One region of the Staphylococcus carnosus genome, then DNA from elsewhere that is predicted to be linked to it. Evidence: riboswitches for the same ligand, from Rfam matches in the RefSeq annotation. Region 1 holds a riboswitch; each other region holds the start of a gene.
The links. A riboswitch is a leader RNA that binds a small molecule or an ion and turns the genes downstream of it on or off. The one in region 1 is predicted to bind S-adenosylmethionine.
Positions count from the first base shown of each region.

Region 2: it holds a riboswitch for S-adenosylmethionine, as region 1 does, so the genes downstream of both, DYE31_RS07470 (O-acetylhomoserine aminocarboxypropyltransferase/cysteine synthase family protein) here and DYE31_RS10200 (methionine ABC transporter ATP-binding protein) in region 1, are expected to answer to the same signal.
Region 3: it holds a riboswitch for S-adenosylmethionine, as region 1 does, so the genes downstream of both, DYE31_RS01410 (methionine ABC transporter ATP-binding protein) here and DYE31_RS10200 (methionine ABC transporter ATP-binding protein) in region 1, are expected to answer to the same signal.
Region 4: it holds a riboswitch for S-adenosylmethionine, as region 1 does, so the genes downstream of both, DYE31_RS12530 (aminotransferase class I/II-fold pyridoxal phosphate-dependent enzyme) here and DYE31_RS10200 (methionine ABC transporter ATP-binding protein) in region 1, are expected to answer to the same signal.

Region 1 covers NZ_UHCT01000001.1:2,098,210-2,102,431, reverse strand. The annotation lists gene DYE31_RS10220 (arsenate reductase family protein) at 1-307, shown strand, start outside; gene gcvH (glycine cleavage system protein GcvH) at 464-844, shown strand; gene DYE31_RS10210 (toprim domain-containing protein) at 1,124-1,486, shown strand; gene DYE31_RS10205 (thioredoxin family protein) at 1,483-1,782, shown strand; SAM riboswitch class I at 1,838-1,944, shown strand; gene DYE31_RS10200 (methionine ABC transporter ATP-binding protein) at 2,042-3,067, shown strand; gene DYE31_RS10195 (methionine ABC transporter permease) at 3,060-3,755, shown strand; gene DYE31_RS10190 (MetQ/NlpA family ABC transporter substrate-binding protein) at 3,789-4,222, shown strand, end outside.
Region 2 covers NZ_UHCT01000001.1:1,543,948-1,548,169, reverse strand. The annotation lists gene mprF (bifunctional lysylphosphatidylglycerol flippase/synthetase MprF) at 1-2,448, shown strand, start outside; SAM riboswitch class I at 2,632-2,729, shown strand; gene DYE31_RS07470 (O-acetylhomoserine aminocarboxypropyltransferase/cysteine synthase family protein) at 2,792-4,072, shown strand; gene DYE31_RS07465 (homoserine O-acetyltransferase/O-succinyltransferase family protein) at 4,074-4,222, shown strand, end outside.
Region 3 covers NZ_UHCT01000001.1:339,486-343,707, forward strand. The annotation lists gene DYE31_RS01400 (YSIRK-type signal peptide-containing protein) at 1-881, shown strand, start outside; SAM riboswitch class I at 1,505-1,611, shown strand; gene DYE31_RS01410 (methionine ABC transporter ATP-binding protein) at 1,730-2,746, shown strand; gene DYE31_RS01415 (methionine ABC transporter permease) at 2,748-3,407, shown strand; gene gmpC (dipeptide ABC transporter glycylmethionine-binding lipoprotein) at 3,431-4,222, shown strand, end outside.
Region 4 covers NZ_UHCT01000001.1:2,560,445-2,564,666, forward strand. The annotation lists gene DYE31_RS12525 (cyclase family protein) at 1-442, shown strand, start outside; gene DYE31_RS12530 (aminotransferase class I/II-fold pyridoxal phosphate-dependent enzyme) at 1,151-2,311, opposite strand; SAM riboswitch class I at 2,409-2,520, opposite strand; gene DYE31_RS12535 (hypothetical protein) at 2,631-3,302, opposite strand; gene DYE31_RS12940 (hypothetical protein) at 3,396-3,569, opposite strand; gene DYE31_RS12540 (hypothetical protein) at 3,584-4,222, opposite strand, start outside.

The DNA of each region.
Region 1 (4,222 bases):
CAAATTTTTAGATGAATATGGCGTAAGTTATGAACCAATTGACATTGTGGAGTTAAACCCCAATAAAAGAGAATTACAAGATATTATTGATAAGACCGGCGTCGAGATTGATAAATTATTCAATAAGCGCGGAGGTAAATACCGTGAATTAGGTCTTAAAGATCGCTTAGATGATTTATCAGACGATGAAAAACTGGATTTATTGGCTTCGGACGGTATGTTAGTTAAACGTCCATTAGCGGTTTCAGGTGATAAAATCACTCTTGGTTTCAATGAAAAAGAGTACAAAGAAACATGGGTGAATTAAGGCTTGATTCTCTAAGAAATCATTGCAATGGAAATTTGCATAATTAAATTAACCAAAAAATATAAAAAATTAAAAGATGTCTATAAATAGTTGAATGAAAAGGCTTCATATGGCATCATTGAAATGTATTCATTTATTTTATAGGAGGGGATTCGTGTGGCAGTGCCAGAGGAATTAAAATATTCAAAAGAACATGAATGGGTAAAAGTTGAGGGCGATACAGTAACAATCGGTATCACTGAATATGCGCAAGGAGAACTTGGCGATATTGTATTCGTAGAATTACCAGAAACTGAAGATGATATTGAAGAAAGCGAATCTTTCGGTAGCGTGGAATCAGTTAAAACTGTATCTGAATTATATGCACCTGTATCAGGTTCTGTTGTAGAAATCAATGAAGAATTAGAAGACAGCCCTGAATTCGTTAATGAATCACCATACGAAAAAGCTTGGATGGTGAAAGTGAAATTAAATGATGAAAGTCAATTAGATGACTTATTGTCAGCTGATCAATATAAAGAAATGATTGGTGAATAATTTATATTGATATGCAACTCCAGGATACTTTGTATTTTGGGGTTATTTTTTTCGCTATTTTGGATATAACTAATTATATCGGTAAAGTGCAGATACTTAACAACATCTACATAGTGTGTGAAACATAAACAAGTTTCATGCAAAGCAATAAGTGTCTGCGTTAAAATATAGTTATAAGTTTATGATTAAAACTAAATATCGATACGTATTTCTTAACTTAAGCACCACGTTTGCAAGTATTATGCAATGATATCACGAGAGTATTGGAGTGTAGTGAATATGGCATTGTTAGATAAAGTAATCGTTGTTGAAGGTAAGACAGATAAAAAGCGTGTTCAAGAGGTGATAAACGAGCCTGTTCAAATCATGTGTACACACGGGACAATGGGAATTGATAAGTTGGATGGTATGATTGAATCCCTATATGAACGCCCAGTCTTTATCCTTGTGGATGCAGATAAAGAAGGTAATCGTATCCGACAATGGTTTAAACAATATCTTTCAGAAAGCGGGCATATCTTTGTAGATAAAACATACTGCGAAGTGGCACGCTGTCCTAGACCTTATCTTGCCAGAGTGCTTAGAAAATACGGATTTGAAGTAAAAGAAGAAGCTCCTGTGAAAGGATTAGTTTATAGATGAGTACGAGTAAAGAAGAGCGGACAGATATTACGCAAAACTTTGATAAAGATAAACATCTTATCTTCGGATATACTCCGATGTGCGGAACTTGTAAGATTTCAGAACGCATGCTAGACATTGCGAATGAGATTTTACAGTTGCCTGTTACAAAGGTTGATTTGAATTTTCATGCAGACTTCAGTGAACAATATCAAATTCAATCTGTTCCCGTATTATTGATAATGTCCAAAGATGAAGAAATGAAGCGTATTTACGCATTTCAATCTGTTCCATATTTATTAGAAAATTTAAAATAGTTATTGACTATCACTGAGTGAAGTGGTAGGATAAAAATCAATTAAATAGTGTTATCTCTTATCAAGAGAGGTGGAGGGATGTGCCCTGCGAAACCCGGCAACCGTCTTTATATAGAAATGGTGCCAATTCACAAAAAGTTGAACTGCTTTTGAAGATGAGAGAAAGAAATTTTAAATTGCTTTCTCTTTATTGCTATAAGCAGCGATAAGAGAAAGCATTTTTAATTTGGTAGTGTAAGCAAGGAAAGGGGAGTATAGGGTGATTCAACTAAAACAAATCGTCAAACGGTATAAGACGAAACATCAAGATGTACTAGCTGTTGATCATGTCGATTTAGATGTAGCTGAAGGTACTATTTATGGCGTTATCGGGTTTTCAGGCGCTGGTAAAAGTACTCTTGTCAGAATCTTAAATTATTTAGAAGAACCAACTTCAGGCGAAGTGATTATAGACGGAGAAGAATTAGGTAAGCTTTCTAAAGCACAATTAAGAAAGAAACGTCAAAAAGTCAGCATGATTTTCCAACATTTCAATTTATTATGGTCAAGAACTGTGTTGGACAATATTACATTTCCATTGGAAATTGCTGGGTATAACCGTCGTGACGCTGTGAAAAGAGCAAAAGAACTTGTTCAATTAGTAGGTTTAAGCGGACGGGAAAAAGCATATCCTTCTGAATTGTCTGGAGGTCAAAAACAAAGGGTCGGTATTGCAAGAGCATTAGCAAATGATCCTAAAGTCTTGTTATGTGATGAAGCAACAAGTGCGTTAGACCCGCAAACAACTGATGAAATTTTAGAACTGCTTTTGAAAATAAGAAAAGAACAAGATTTAACAATTGTGATTATTACTCATGAAATGAACGTTATTAGACAAATCTGTGATGAAGTTGCCGTTATGGAAAATGGACGTGTGATTGAGCGCGGAAATGTCAAAGAAGTATTTGAAAATCCTCAACATCAGGTTACTAAGCGTTTCGTTAAAGAAGGCTTAAATGATGAATTTGATGAGTCAATCGAAGAATTGATTCCAGAATCGCAAGATGGTTATATTCTTAGATTTAATTTTGCAGGGGAAGAAACAACTGAACCTATTGTGTCCTTTATTACTCAAAAATATAATTTAGATGTAAATATTTTAGAAGCAAATATTCGTCATTCTAAAAATGGACCTATCGGTTTCTTGATTGTACATATTGCAGGATTGAAAACTGAATATTTCGAGGAGTTCAAAAATGAACTGGAAAGTCATAATGTGAACGTGGAGGTGGTACGTCATGGATAAGTCATTCAGTGATATTTTGCAAGAAATGATAACGATGCCTAATGTGCAGTGGGATCAAGTATGGCAAGCTTCTCTTGAAACATTATATATGACGGCTATTTCGACAGTGTTTGCTTTTGTTATAGGTTTAATTTTAGGCGTATTGTTATTCTTGACGGCTAAGAGTACTTCACCAGCAGCAAAAGTTTTCTATCAAATTGTGTCATTTATAGTTAACTTATTCAGAGCGATTCCATTCATTATTTTAATCTTATTGTTAATTCCGTTTACAAGTTTGATTTTAGGAACTATTAGTGGACCGACTGGTGCATTGCCAGCGTTAGTCATTGGAGCCGCTCCGTTCTATGCGCGTTTAGTGGAAATTGCTTTTAAAGAGATTAACAAAGGTGTTATCGAAGCTGCACGTTCAATGGGGGCTAATACTTGGACAATTATCAGAAAAGTATTAATTCCAGAAGCTCGTCCAGCATTGATTTCAGGTATAACTGTAACTGCGATTGCTTTAGTTGGTTCAACTGCAGTAGCTGGTGTTATCGGTGCAGGCGGTTTAGGAAACTTAGCATATTTAACAGGATTCACAAGAAACCAAAATGACGTTATTTTAGTTTCTACTATCTTAATTTTAGTATTCGTGTTCATCATCCAATTTGTGGGTGACTGGGCTACAAATAAAATAGACAAGCGTTAATAATTATTTTAAATTTCAAAAGGGGTAAAGCAAATGAAAAAAATTATTAGTATTTTAGCAGTTTTAGTATTAACAGCAGCATTAGCAGCTTGTGGCAACAAAGACAAAACGAGCAGTGAAAATTCGAAAACAATTACAGTAGGTGCATCACCAGCACCACATGCTGAAATTTTAGAAAAAGCAAAACCAATCTTGAAAAAAGAAGGTTATGACTTAAAAATTAAAACAATCAATGATTACACTACACCAAATAAATTAGTGGATAATGGCGAATTGGATGCCAACTTCTTCCAACATACACCATACTTAAACACTGAAAAGAAAAGTAAAGGTTATAAACTTGTATCTGTAGGTAATGTAGAATTAGAACCAATGGGTGTATACTCTAAAAAATATAAAAGCTTAAAAGACCTTCCAAAAGGCGCTACAGTATATGTATCAAACAACCCTGCTGAAGAAGGACGTTT
Region 2 (4,222 bases), 550 kb from region 1:
TCGATTTTATACAGAGAGATTTCTAATGTGGATTTCAAAAAGGCCTTTATTCTTTTTGAAAAATTAAATAGAGCAGAATTGACAGGTGTATTTGCATTAGGCGGTGCTTCTATCTTATTGCTCAGCTTTTATGACTTGATTATGGTACGTACCTTGAAATTGAAAATTTCAATAGGGAAGATATTCAGAATCAGTTACATTATTAATGCGCTGAACTCTATTGTCGGTTTCGGCGGTTTCATCGGTGCAGGTATGCGTTTTGCAATGTATAAAAATTACACCAAAGATACTAAAACACTGATGCACTATATTTCATTAGTTTTATTATCTATGCTGACAGGATTAAGTTTTTTATCCATCCTAGTAGTGACCCATATCTTTAATGCCTCGCATCTTTTAGATAAATATCAAGTCGTACATATTATGATGTATATCGTGGCATTATTCTTACCGGTTTTTATTATTTTTACGGTGAAAAAACCAGTACAAAAAAACCATCGTTTAACGGGTGTTTATTTAACGTTAGTATCAGCAGTTGAATGGATTGCAGCAAGTACTGTATTGTACTTCTCTTTACGTGTTGTACATTTAGATGTGCCTTATACATCTGTAATCGGTATCTTTATCATCGCTGCGATTGCAGGTCTGATCAGTTTTATTCCAGGTGGATTCGGTGCATTTGATGTTGTTATTTTAGTAGGTCTGAAACATTTAGGCTTACCTGAAGAAAAAGTACTTTTAGGACTTTTAATGTATCGTTTTGCCTATTACTTTATCCCGCTGTTAATTTCAATGATATTATCCATCTTTGAATTCGGGACATCTGCAAGACGTTATATTGAACAATCTCGTTATTACACGCCGGCTAAAGAAGTCACATCGTTTTTATTCTCTTATCAAAAAACAGTATTCTCTAAAATACCGTCATTATCTTTAGGTATCTTAGTCGCGTTGACGAGTTTGATGTTCTTATTGAATAACGTGTCGATTATATACGATGGTTTATATGATCCTAACCATATGTTTTACTACATTATCGTAACGATTCATACGAGCGCTTGTTTAATACTGATGCTGAATGTACGCGGTATTTTCCAACAAAGCCGACGTGCCATTTTATTTGCGCTTGTTGCGATTATTTTAATTTTCGGTATTACGCTTTATCTGAATACATCAATATTGCTGATGTTTTGGCTTGTTGTTTTATTCGCATTACTGGTTTACTCATTCAATAAAACAACAATTTTGAAACGCCCATTGCGCATGCGTCACATTGTGGCGATGTTTGTTGTCAGTGCGTTGATGCTGATTTTAAACCACTATGTTATTAAATTTGTATTGAATGCCTTAGATGCATATAAAATTGAGTTAGATACCTCTTTATTACGTTATTATTTATGGATGACTGCTATTGTGATTTTTATCATCGTCGCATTCATTGTATGGTTATTTGAACAAGCTTACTCTAAAGCACGACCAAAACCAGATTTTGAACGCTGTTCAGAAATTATCGAGCAATTCGGCGGCAACTATTTAAGCCACTTGATACACAGCGGAGATAAAGATGTCTTTATGGATGAGTCAAAAGAAGCGTTTGTAATGTATCGTTATAAATCCAATACACTGGTTGTATTAGGAGATCCTATCGGTAATCCAGCACGCTTCAATCATTTATTAGAATCGCTTTACGATTATGCGCTTACTATGGGTTATGAAATTATTTTCTATCAAGCAAGCGATCGTTACATGCCTTTATATCATGATTTCGGCAATCAGTTCTTTAAATTAGGTGAAGAAGCGGTTATTGATTTGACTACTTTTACGACTTCAGGTAAAAAACGCAGAGGCTTCAGAGCCACTTTAAATAAAATTGCAGATCAAGAAATCGAATTTGAAATTATTGATCCGCCGTTTTCAAAAGAGTTGTTTGCGCAGCTTAAACATGTCAGTGATGCATGGTTGGATGGCAAAAATGAAATGCATTTTTCTGTCGGTCAATTTACAGAAAGTTATATCTCAAAAGCACCTGTCGGTATTTTGAAAGAAAAAGACGGTAAAATTATCGCTTTTTGCAGTTTAATGCCGACGCATTATAATGATTCTATTTCAGTGGATTTAATCCGCTGGCTGCCGGATGTTGATTTACCGTTAATGGATGGTTTGTATTTGCACATGCTGTTATGGGGGCAAGAACATGATTATAAAGCTTTCAACATGGGTATGGCGACACTTTCTAATGTGGGACAAACTGAATTTTCATATTTGAATGAACGTATCGCAGGCCGTATTTTTGAACACTTTAATAATTTATACCGCTTCCGCGGCTTAAGACAGTATAAAGAAAAATTTAAACCACATTGGGAACCGAGATACTTAGTGTATTCAAGACATAGTTCACTTGGACAGAATATGATTAAAGTACTTCGTGTTATCCGCTCTAAAAATTAGTAATATTATCAACCTGATTGTCTGGATTAAGGCAATCAGGTTTTTTGTGATTAAAACACTTTGTTTAACAACTTTTTAAAGTAGCGTAAGGGAATGTAAAAAATTATCTGATTTTCAGAAAAACGAGAATAGTCTGTTGACAATGGGTGAGATTAGTTTTATACTCTGAATTAAATTAAATAAAACTTATCCAGAATGGTGGAGGGACTGGCCCGACGATACCAGGCAACCTATTTAAGTTAGGTGCTAATTCCAGCAGGTGAAGACCTGAAAGATAAGAGATCTTTAAGTCTATCTTTTCAGGTAGGCTATTTTTTTATGTTAAATAAGGAGGAAATGGAACATGACAAACGATTTTAAATTTGAGACATTACAATTACACGCAGGGCAAGAGGTGGATTCGGCTTCGCATTCAAGAGCAGTACCAATTTACCAAACGACATCATTCACATTTGACGACACACAACACGCAGCAGATTTATTTGGTTTGAATGCACTCGGTAATATCTACTCTCGTTTAACTAACCCGACTGTAGCAGTATTTGAAACACGTGTAGCTGAATTAGAAGGCGGTTCTGCAGGGGTAGCAGTATCTTCAGGTATGGCAGCGATTACGTATGCGGTACAAACCGTTGCTGAAGCAGGAGACCATATTGTAGCGAGCTCTACATTATATGGCGGTACGTATACTTTATTCAACCATACATTGCCGAAATACGGTATCGATGTTTCTATTGTCGACAGCAAGAATTTGGACGAAGTAAAAAATGCGATTAAAGACAATACAAAAGCGATTTATATTGAAACAATCGGCAACCCTGAAGGTAATGTAGAAGATGTAGAAGCGTTGGCAGAAATTGCGCGTGAAGCAGGTATCCCGTTAATCGTAGATAATACATTTGCTTCTCCGTACTTATTCAGACCGATTGAACATGGTGCGAATATTGTAGTGCACTCTGCAACTAAGTTTATTGGCGGTCATGGTACTTCTATGGGCGGTGTGGTTGTAGATGGAGGCAACTTCGATTGGAAACAAAATGATAAATTCCCTGGATTGACAGAACCAGATCCTTCTTATCATGATTTAGTATTTGCAGATGCATTTGGTGAAGCGGCATTAGCATTTAAAATCAGAACAACATTATTACGTGATACAGGGGCTTGTTTATCTCCATTGAATGCTTTCTTATTACTTCAAGGTTTAGAAACATTGTCTTTAAGAATGGAACGTCATGTTGAAAATGCTGAAAAAGTAGCTGAGTTCTTGAATAATCATGAAAAAGTAGAGTGGGTGAAATATGCAGGTTTGCCTACAAGCGAGTATTATGATTTAAAAGAAAAATACTTACCTAAAGGTGCATGTTCTATTTTCACTTTCGGTGTCAAAGGCGGTTATGATGCAGGTATCAAATTTATCGAGTCCTTAGAATTGTTCTCATTGCTTGCGAATGTGGGGGATGCTAAATCATTAGTGATTCATCCGGCTTCTACAACGCATGCTCAATTAACGCCTGAAGAACAATTGTCTGCAGGTATTACACCTGAAACAATTCGTATTTCTGTAGGACTTGAACATATTGATGATATCCTTAATGACTTAGAAAAAGGATTAGACGCGATTTAATATGCTGTTTACCAATGGAATTCCTATTCTGCCTGCATTGAAAGCAGAGCACATTGCTTTTTCAGATAAACGGATGAATGAGGGTTTGAATCTTTTAATTGTTAATTTGATGCCGGTTAAAGAAGATGCTGAAAGTCAGCTGTTACGATT
Region 3 (4,222 bases), 1.8 Mb from region 1:
CACATCCAGATAAAGATGGTAACACAATCGTTGAATTCAGTGACGGTAATACAATTACAGTCTTGAAAGGCCAAGATGGACGTGATGGTCTAAACGGTAGAGATGGAAGAGATGCTCAACCATATACACCTGTTATTATTGTTAATAACTATATTGACGCTTATAATACGCACGTTGTTTGTTTGAGTGATGGACGTAAAATTGAAATTCCATGTTGTCCGAATGGTCAGCCTGTTATTATTGTAGGTTATTACTACGACACTGTTGGAAATATTGTTTTACAATGTGGCGATAATTCACGTGTAATTGTTCCATGTCAAAAATCAATACAACCATCAGTATCTATTCCGATGATTCCATTGGTACCAGCACAACCAAGTGTACCAGTGCAACCAAGTGTACCAGCACAACCAAGTGTGCCAGCACAACCGAGTGTACCAGTACAACCGAGTGTACCAGTGCAACCAAGTGTTCCTGTAGATCCGAATGGTCAGATTGAAACACCAAACATACCTGGTCCGCAAACACCGAAAGAACCTACTCAACCAGGAGGCTATACACCATTTGTCCCTAATAATTCAGGTGATCAATTTGTGCCAGAACAGCCGAATACTGATACAAAAGTGCCTTCAGTAGAAAAAGATAATAACGAAGGTAATCATGTAACAGATGAGAATAGAGGTTACACAACTAGAAAAACAAATACAGATATTAAAGTTGAAAAGGCTAATAAAACAAAATCAGCTCAACCTCAACAAAAAGTGAAAGCATTGCCGAATACAGGTAGCGATAATACAGCACCGATGTTGTATGGTACTATCTTTGCAGGTTTAGGAACAGCAATGGTATTTGGTATGAAACGTCGTAAAAATAAAAATTAAATATATGTTTTAATTTTGAGAATCAGGCTTTAATGCCTGGTTCTTTTTTTATGATGAATACTGTTAATTCAAATTATAGTGTATATATTGTTGTTGCGATTTCTTGACGTAACTGACGTTATATTCGGTTTATATATTGTTTGATCAATTGATACTATCTAAATATATAAACGAAACCATGCATTTATTAAAGCCATGAAAGTGAGTTATATCATATGATAAAGTGAACATAGAATATACAAAGGAGCGAAGATGAATGAAAGTATCCGGAGAGGTCAGATTTACGATTACATTGATATTAGTATTTGGAATAGGCTTTATAATACAAAATTTCTTTACTACGAATAATTGGGTAACTTTTCTAATTAAGCTTGTTATCAACGTAATAGTAGCTTTAGTTTTAACAGTATTAATCAATTTTATTTTTGAAAAGATAGAGAAAAACAAAACTGGTAAATGAACTGTTTTTAAGCATTTTTATCATTGATTTGAATACTTGCAAACGCTTACTGCTGTAGTGTTTAGAATAAAGTTGAAATTAACAATTTTCTAAAAATTAATGTTGACTTTTTCACTCAGTAATGTAATATATGGAATATAAATAAATGAATTGAATACATAAACTCTTATCCAGAGAGGTGGAGGGACAGGCCCTACGAAACCTCGGCAGCAGGATCAGTTATAAATGATTACTGTGCCAATTCCTACAGCGGAGCTGTAAAGATGAGACGAGCCGATATATTATTCCGAGGACTTGTTTCATTGTCCCCGGAATTTTTATTTTTCAAAATAAAAATCTAAATAGAGGCAAAATTCATTTATTTCAAATTATCAGAGGGGGCTATTCAATGATTGAGTTCAAGGATGTCACTAAAACATTCCATAAGCGCTCAACAGAAATTCAAGCTTTGAAAGATGTCAGTTTTACTGTAGAACGTCAAGAAATCTATGGTGTCATCGGCTATAGTGGTGCCGGTAAAAGTACATTAATCAGAATGGTAAATAAGCTTGAAGATGTAACGTCTGGAGAAGTTATTGTCGATGGACATCGTATAGATCAATATAGCAAGAAATCATTACGCAAAGTCAAAAAGAATATTGGCATGATATTCCAACACTTCAATTTATTAAACTCAAAAACAGTATTCAGTAATGTGGCAATGCCATTAATTCTTGAAGGCAAAGACAAAAAATACATAAAAGAGAAAGTAGAGGAAATGCTTGATTTCGTTGGTCTTGGAGATAAAGGAACACAATATCCGAATGAACTTTCAGGTGGTCAAAAACAAAGAGTGGCGATTGCACGAGCACTTGTAACAGATCCTAAAATTTTGTTGTGTGATGAAGCAACGAGTGCATTAGACCCAGCAACAACTGATTCTATCTTGCAGCTTTTAAAACGCGTTAATGAAACATTTGAAGTTACAATTTTATTAATTACACATGAAATGAGTGTTATTCAAAAAATTTGTGACAAGGTTGCTGTAATGGAACAGGGTCGAGTTATCGAAAAAGGCACTGTGCTAGACGTGTTCAGCCATCCGAAAACTAAAACGGCTAAGAACTTTGTTTCTACTGTCATCAGTACTGATATCAGTGACAAGATGATACATCAGTTACCGACAGATGAAAATTATCAAGATGTGAAAGTTTATATGGAAGGTTCTCAATTAGGTTTATCAGTTATCCAGACATTGATTAAAACATTCAATTTAGATGTTAATGTGATTTATGCTTCTATGTCTGATATTCAAGATACTTCAGTGGGATATCTGACATTACGTATTAAAGGTTCTGATGAAGAGAAACAGCATGCATATGATTACTTGAAACAACATCACATCGAATATGAGGAGGTTGGATAATATGCTAGGTTCATCATTAGATTCATCTCAATTATGGGAAGCACTTTATCAAACGTTATTGATGGTTTCGATTTCATTAGTAATCGGTGCATTAATCGGAATTCCATTAGGCATTCTGCTTGTTGTTACAAAGAAAAATGGAATTTGGGAAAATGTTGCAGTTTACCATATCTTGAACCCGATTATTAATATCTTCCGTTCTATTCCATTCATTATTTTGTTAATTGCGATTGTGCCATTCACAAAATTGATTGTAGGAACATCAATCGGGACAGCAGCAGCTATCGTACCATTAACAGTATATGTTGCACCTTATATTGCACGTTTGGTTGAAAACTCTTTGTTAGAAGTAGATTCAGGTGTAATTGAGGCGGCACATGCAATGGGCGCTTCACCTTTCCAAATTATTCGTTACTTTTTAATGCCAGAAGCTTTGGGCTCTTTAATCTTAGCGATTACAACTGCGATTATTGGTTTAATCGGTTCAACAGCAATGGCAGGTGCAGTAGGTGGCGGTGGTATTGGTGACTTGGCATTAGCATATGGTTATCAACGTTTTGATACTATCGTCATTGTGATTACAGTAGTTATCTTAGTGATTATGGTTCAGCTGATTCAATCTCTCGGGAATGTCTTAGCTAAGAAAATTCGCAGAAATTAATCAAACAAAGGGGTATTTAGGATATGAAAAAATTATTAGTATTATTAATGGCATTAGTCGTTGTACTTGCTGCATGTGGCGGCAATAAAAAAGATGACAAGACAGTGACAGTAGGGGTAGCATCAGATGATACGAAAGTATGGGATAAAGTAAAAGAACTTGCGAAAAAAGATGGAATCAACGTTGAAATCAAGAAGTTCTCTGATTACAACGTACCGAACAAGGCGCTAAATGATGGGGATATCGACATGAACGCATTCCAACACTTCGCATTCTTACATGAATATGAAAAAGCAAACAAAGGTACACATATCACACCAATCCGCACAACAGTTTTTGCACCATTGGGTATTTATTCTAAGAAAATCAAAGATATTAAAGATTTGAAAAAAGGTGCAAAAGTTGTTATTCCTAATGACGTTTCTAACCAAGCACGTGCATTGAAATTATTAGAAAGTGCTGGTTATATCAAACTTTCTAAAGACTTTGGTTTAAAAGGCAGTAAAAAAGATATCGTTGAAAACAAAAAAGATCTAGATATTAAAGCAGTTGATGCACAACAAACAGCACGTTCTTTAGATGATGTTGATATCGCAGTTATTAATAACGGTGTTGCATCAAAATCAGGATTAGATCCTAAAAAAGACCCGATCTTCTTAGAAAAAGATAATACAAATACTTCTAAACCTTACATCAACATCATTGCAGTTAATGATAAAGACAAAGACAACAAAACATATAAAAAAGTTGCTGAATTGTATCATTCTAAAGAAGCAAGAAAAGCATTAAAAGAAGACACTAAAGACGGCGAAAAA
Region 4 (4,222 bases), 460 kb from region 1:
TGATTTTCGCCTTACACGCCAAGATTTATTAGAATGGGAAGACCAGCACGGCCGCATCGAACCCGATTCATTCGTTGCGTTCCGCAGTGATTGGTCAAAACGCTGGCCGAACGTTGAACAATTTGAGAATAAAGATGCTGAAGGCAATCCTCACGCTCCTGGATGGGCATTAGACGCATTACAATTCTTACTTGAAGAACGCGGCGTTAAATCAGTAGGACATGAAACTTTTGATACAGATGCTTCTGTTGATGTCGCAAAACACGGCGACTTAATCGGAGAGCGTTATGTATTAGGTCAAGATACATTCCAAATCGAATTGTTAACAAATCTCGATCAACTCCCTGAAAGAGGGGCAGTGATTTATACAATCAGCCCTAAACCTGCAGATGCGCCTGGATTCCCTGTCCGTGCATTTGCAATCACTCCAGAAAAGCAGTAATGGACAAGCGATCATCTATTAAACTGCAGCCATTATGAGTGAAACGATTAAAATAAACATATCGGCTACATGCCCTGGGTCCACAGGAATTGGGGCATGAATCGCCATTGTTCTTAAACCCGATTAAGAACATTCTTTTCATTATCTGGTATATATCTTCACCCGATAAGGATATATACTGAATTTCATTTATTGCCACTTCCCGATAAACGGCAATAACCTAACTCCTTTTACTAATTATAAAAAGAAGACACTGGATATATGGCAGCACCTCCCACCACCCCGTGTGTGTTGTAGCCGTATATCCAGTGTTCTATTTTTTTGAAGATTATTCCTAAAATTTATATATAGTAAAATAATGAGAGATGAAACAACTTTTGTTGTCTCACCTCTCATTTTTTTCGTTGTGCTTTTGTAACTTTCAAAGTGATTTACACAGTAACTTTAACAGTCGCTGCTTATTTATTGTTAAAGAAAGACAATAAATAATAGTCGATTATGCACCCAACATAATCGACTATTTCAATAAGCCTAAGGTAGAATATGGCTCAGACCATACGCCTAACATTTTTACACTCAGTCTTCTTTACCAGGACGTCTGAATGTTTTTTATTACACCTGCATAATAGCATCTTTTGTAACTTCTTAGAATTATAATATGTGGCTGAACTGCCTAAAATGTAGTTTCTGTTTGGTATTAATTTACAGTTATTTTTTATACATAGGGCTAAGTGATTTCAACCGCTTCGCTGCTTCATCTAATTGTTCATCGTCTAACGCAAGAGAAACACGTACATAATGATTGCCATTATCGCCAAATGGAATACCCGGGGCAACTAATATTGACTGATCTTGTAATAGGAATTCCACAAATTGTTCTCCAGTATAGCTTTCAGGTGTCTTTAACCATAAGAAAATACCACCTGTCATAGGTTCATATGGAATAGCACCTTCATCTAAAATAGCAGTAAAGCGATCTCGACGTTTTCTGAACACTTCACTTTGTTGTTCTAAAAAATCATCATAATTATTCAAAGCAAAAGTAGCCGCATCTTGTAATGCACCGAACATGCCAGCGTGGTGATGTGTATGATATTTCTTCAATGCTTGAATAACATCTTTATTCCCCAATGCAAAACCAACACGATAACCTGACATATTATATCCTTTAGACAGCGAGTAGACTTCTATCGCTACATCCTTTCCATCTTTTGATTGCAAAATACTTGGGTTTTTATGATCAAATCCAAAGGCAGCATAGGCAAAATCGTGTACGATTTTAGTTTGCGTTCCTTTGAATTTTTGAATCGCTTCATCGAACACTTCTTGTGTTACTGTAGAGCCTGTCGGGTTATTCGGATAAGTTAAATAGATGAGCTTCGTTTGTTTCAAGATATCCTCAGGCACTTTATCCCAATCGGGCTGATAATTCGGAGGTTCTAACTCTAATGCATAGGGATGCGCATCCGCAAATAAAACGCCAGCCAGATAATCTGTATATCCAGGGTCAGGCAGCAATACATAATCTTCTGGATTAACAATACAGTTCGGTAAGCCTACCAGACCATTTTTAGTGCCGTATAAAATACATACTTCATCATCTTTATCTAATTCAACGCCATATTGACGTTGATAAAAATCGACAATTGCTTGTTTGAACGTTTCTTTTCCATGGAACGCGCCATATTTCTGGTTTTCAGGAAGTCTCAAAGCGTCCGCAAATTCATCGACAATTCCTTTAGGTGTTTCTCCATCTGGAATACCTACTGCCATGTTGATGAGAGGAAGCGGTCCATGTTCAATTTTTCTTCCCATTGTTTTTCCAAAATAACTATCCGGTATCTTAGCTAATCTTCTTGACATCACCATTCATAGTTCCCCCTTTTATTTTGATAGATACGTCATACTTTTTTCAAAAAAAGCTATATGTCACTGTATAAGCAACATATAGCCTACTATGTATATGCACCTATCTTTCAAGTTGTACTTGTTGGATGAAGCACAGTGAGGTCAGTCTAAATAACCTTCTGTTGCTGAAGCTTCATAGGGCCAATTCCCTCTGCTTCTCTTGATAAGTTTGATTAATATAATTAACGTCTCTCATTGTACTAAAAATTCTGACATTTTTCAATTATAGTAAGGAGCATAAAAAACTCCACAACATATAAGCTGCAGAGTTTTATAAATATTATTCCGGTTGTCCTTTAGAATCAAATTTTTCTACTGAACCGTCGGAATTAACGATATACGAACCTGCAAGGTTGCCAGACTTATCCACGAATGAGAAGCCCCAACTTCCATCACTCTTTTGTTCAGGTTCTTTATACGTATAAGTGCTTGTATCTAATTTATGACCTTCGTAGTCTTCCACTTTATCAATCACATTAGCACGTGTTACTGTGCCACTTGAACTCGTGCTTTCTTTAGCGTTGCTTTCAGAAGAAGAATCAGACTTGCTGCTTGTTCCTACTTCAGGCGTTTCACTAACCGAAATCATATTTACCACTTTAGAAAAGTTTGGATTATCCTTATATTTTTCATACAAGTCTTTAAGGTTATAAATTGCACCGTAATCCAATAATTGTTGGTACGTATTTGTTCCTTGCTCAGGCATGATAATGATTTGTGAATCTGTCATAGCCATCATCGTAAGGTAGTTACCTTTTGATTCATATGACTCATAAACATCCATATTAGAAGGCTGTCCTGGTACTTGTCCATCAAATGTTCTTTGGAATTTAATATTTTGGATAGATTTTTGTACCTTTTTCAAACTATCCAATTTCTCATAACTATGGTTTAATAATTCTTCTGCTGAAATGGTTGTTTTTGCATACTTTGAATGTCCCACTGCAAACATTGCTAAAGCAATCTTATCTTTGTTAGTGAGTTGTTTAAAGCTTTTGATATTATCAGATGTTTTTTCTGATTCGGAATTATCTTTTTCACTATTCTATTCTGAAAATCTTTCTTTATTGGTTTGTTTTTCAGAAGTTTTATTATCCTTATGCTTTGCTTCTTGTTTATTATCTTTTTTGCTGTCTGATGATTTATTGTCACTGTGCCCGCATCCTGAAAGTAAGAGGGCTAACGTTGCAGAAGCAGCAAACAAATACTTCATTTTCATCTGTTGAAGTCCTCCTATTCAGGTTGTCCTTTAGCATCAAATTTTTCTACTGAACCATCTGAATGAACGATGTAAGACCCTGCAAGTTTGCCTGACTTATCTACAAATGAGAAGCCCCAACTTCCATCACTCTTTTGTTCAGGTTCTTTATACGTGTAAGTGCTTGTATCTAATTTATGACCTTCATAGTCTTCTACTTTATCTATCACATTAGCACGAGTTACTTTTTCTCCAGAGTCTGATGAACTGCTTTTGCTGTCACTGCTTGAATCATCCTCTTTTGGTGCAGGCTCAGCTGATTCTGTAAAAGTAATAAGATTTGCTACTTGTTGGAAATTTCTATCTTTATATTGGTTATAAAGATCTTTAACGTCATATAACCCACCAATATTTACTAACTGTTGATATGGATTAATCCCTTGCGTACCCGAAATTAAAACTTGAGTATCACTCACTCCAATAACAACAACCGAAGCTGCCTTAGAATTATTTGAATAATAAAAATCCATATTTTGAGGTGCGCTTGGAATATATTTAGGCACATCTTCAACTTTAGATAATTTTAATTGTTGAATTGTACGTTGAATATCCCCCCCATTTCCATTTTGAACATAACTATGATTCAATAATTCACTAGGAGTGACTGTAAAATC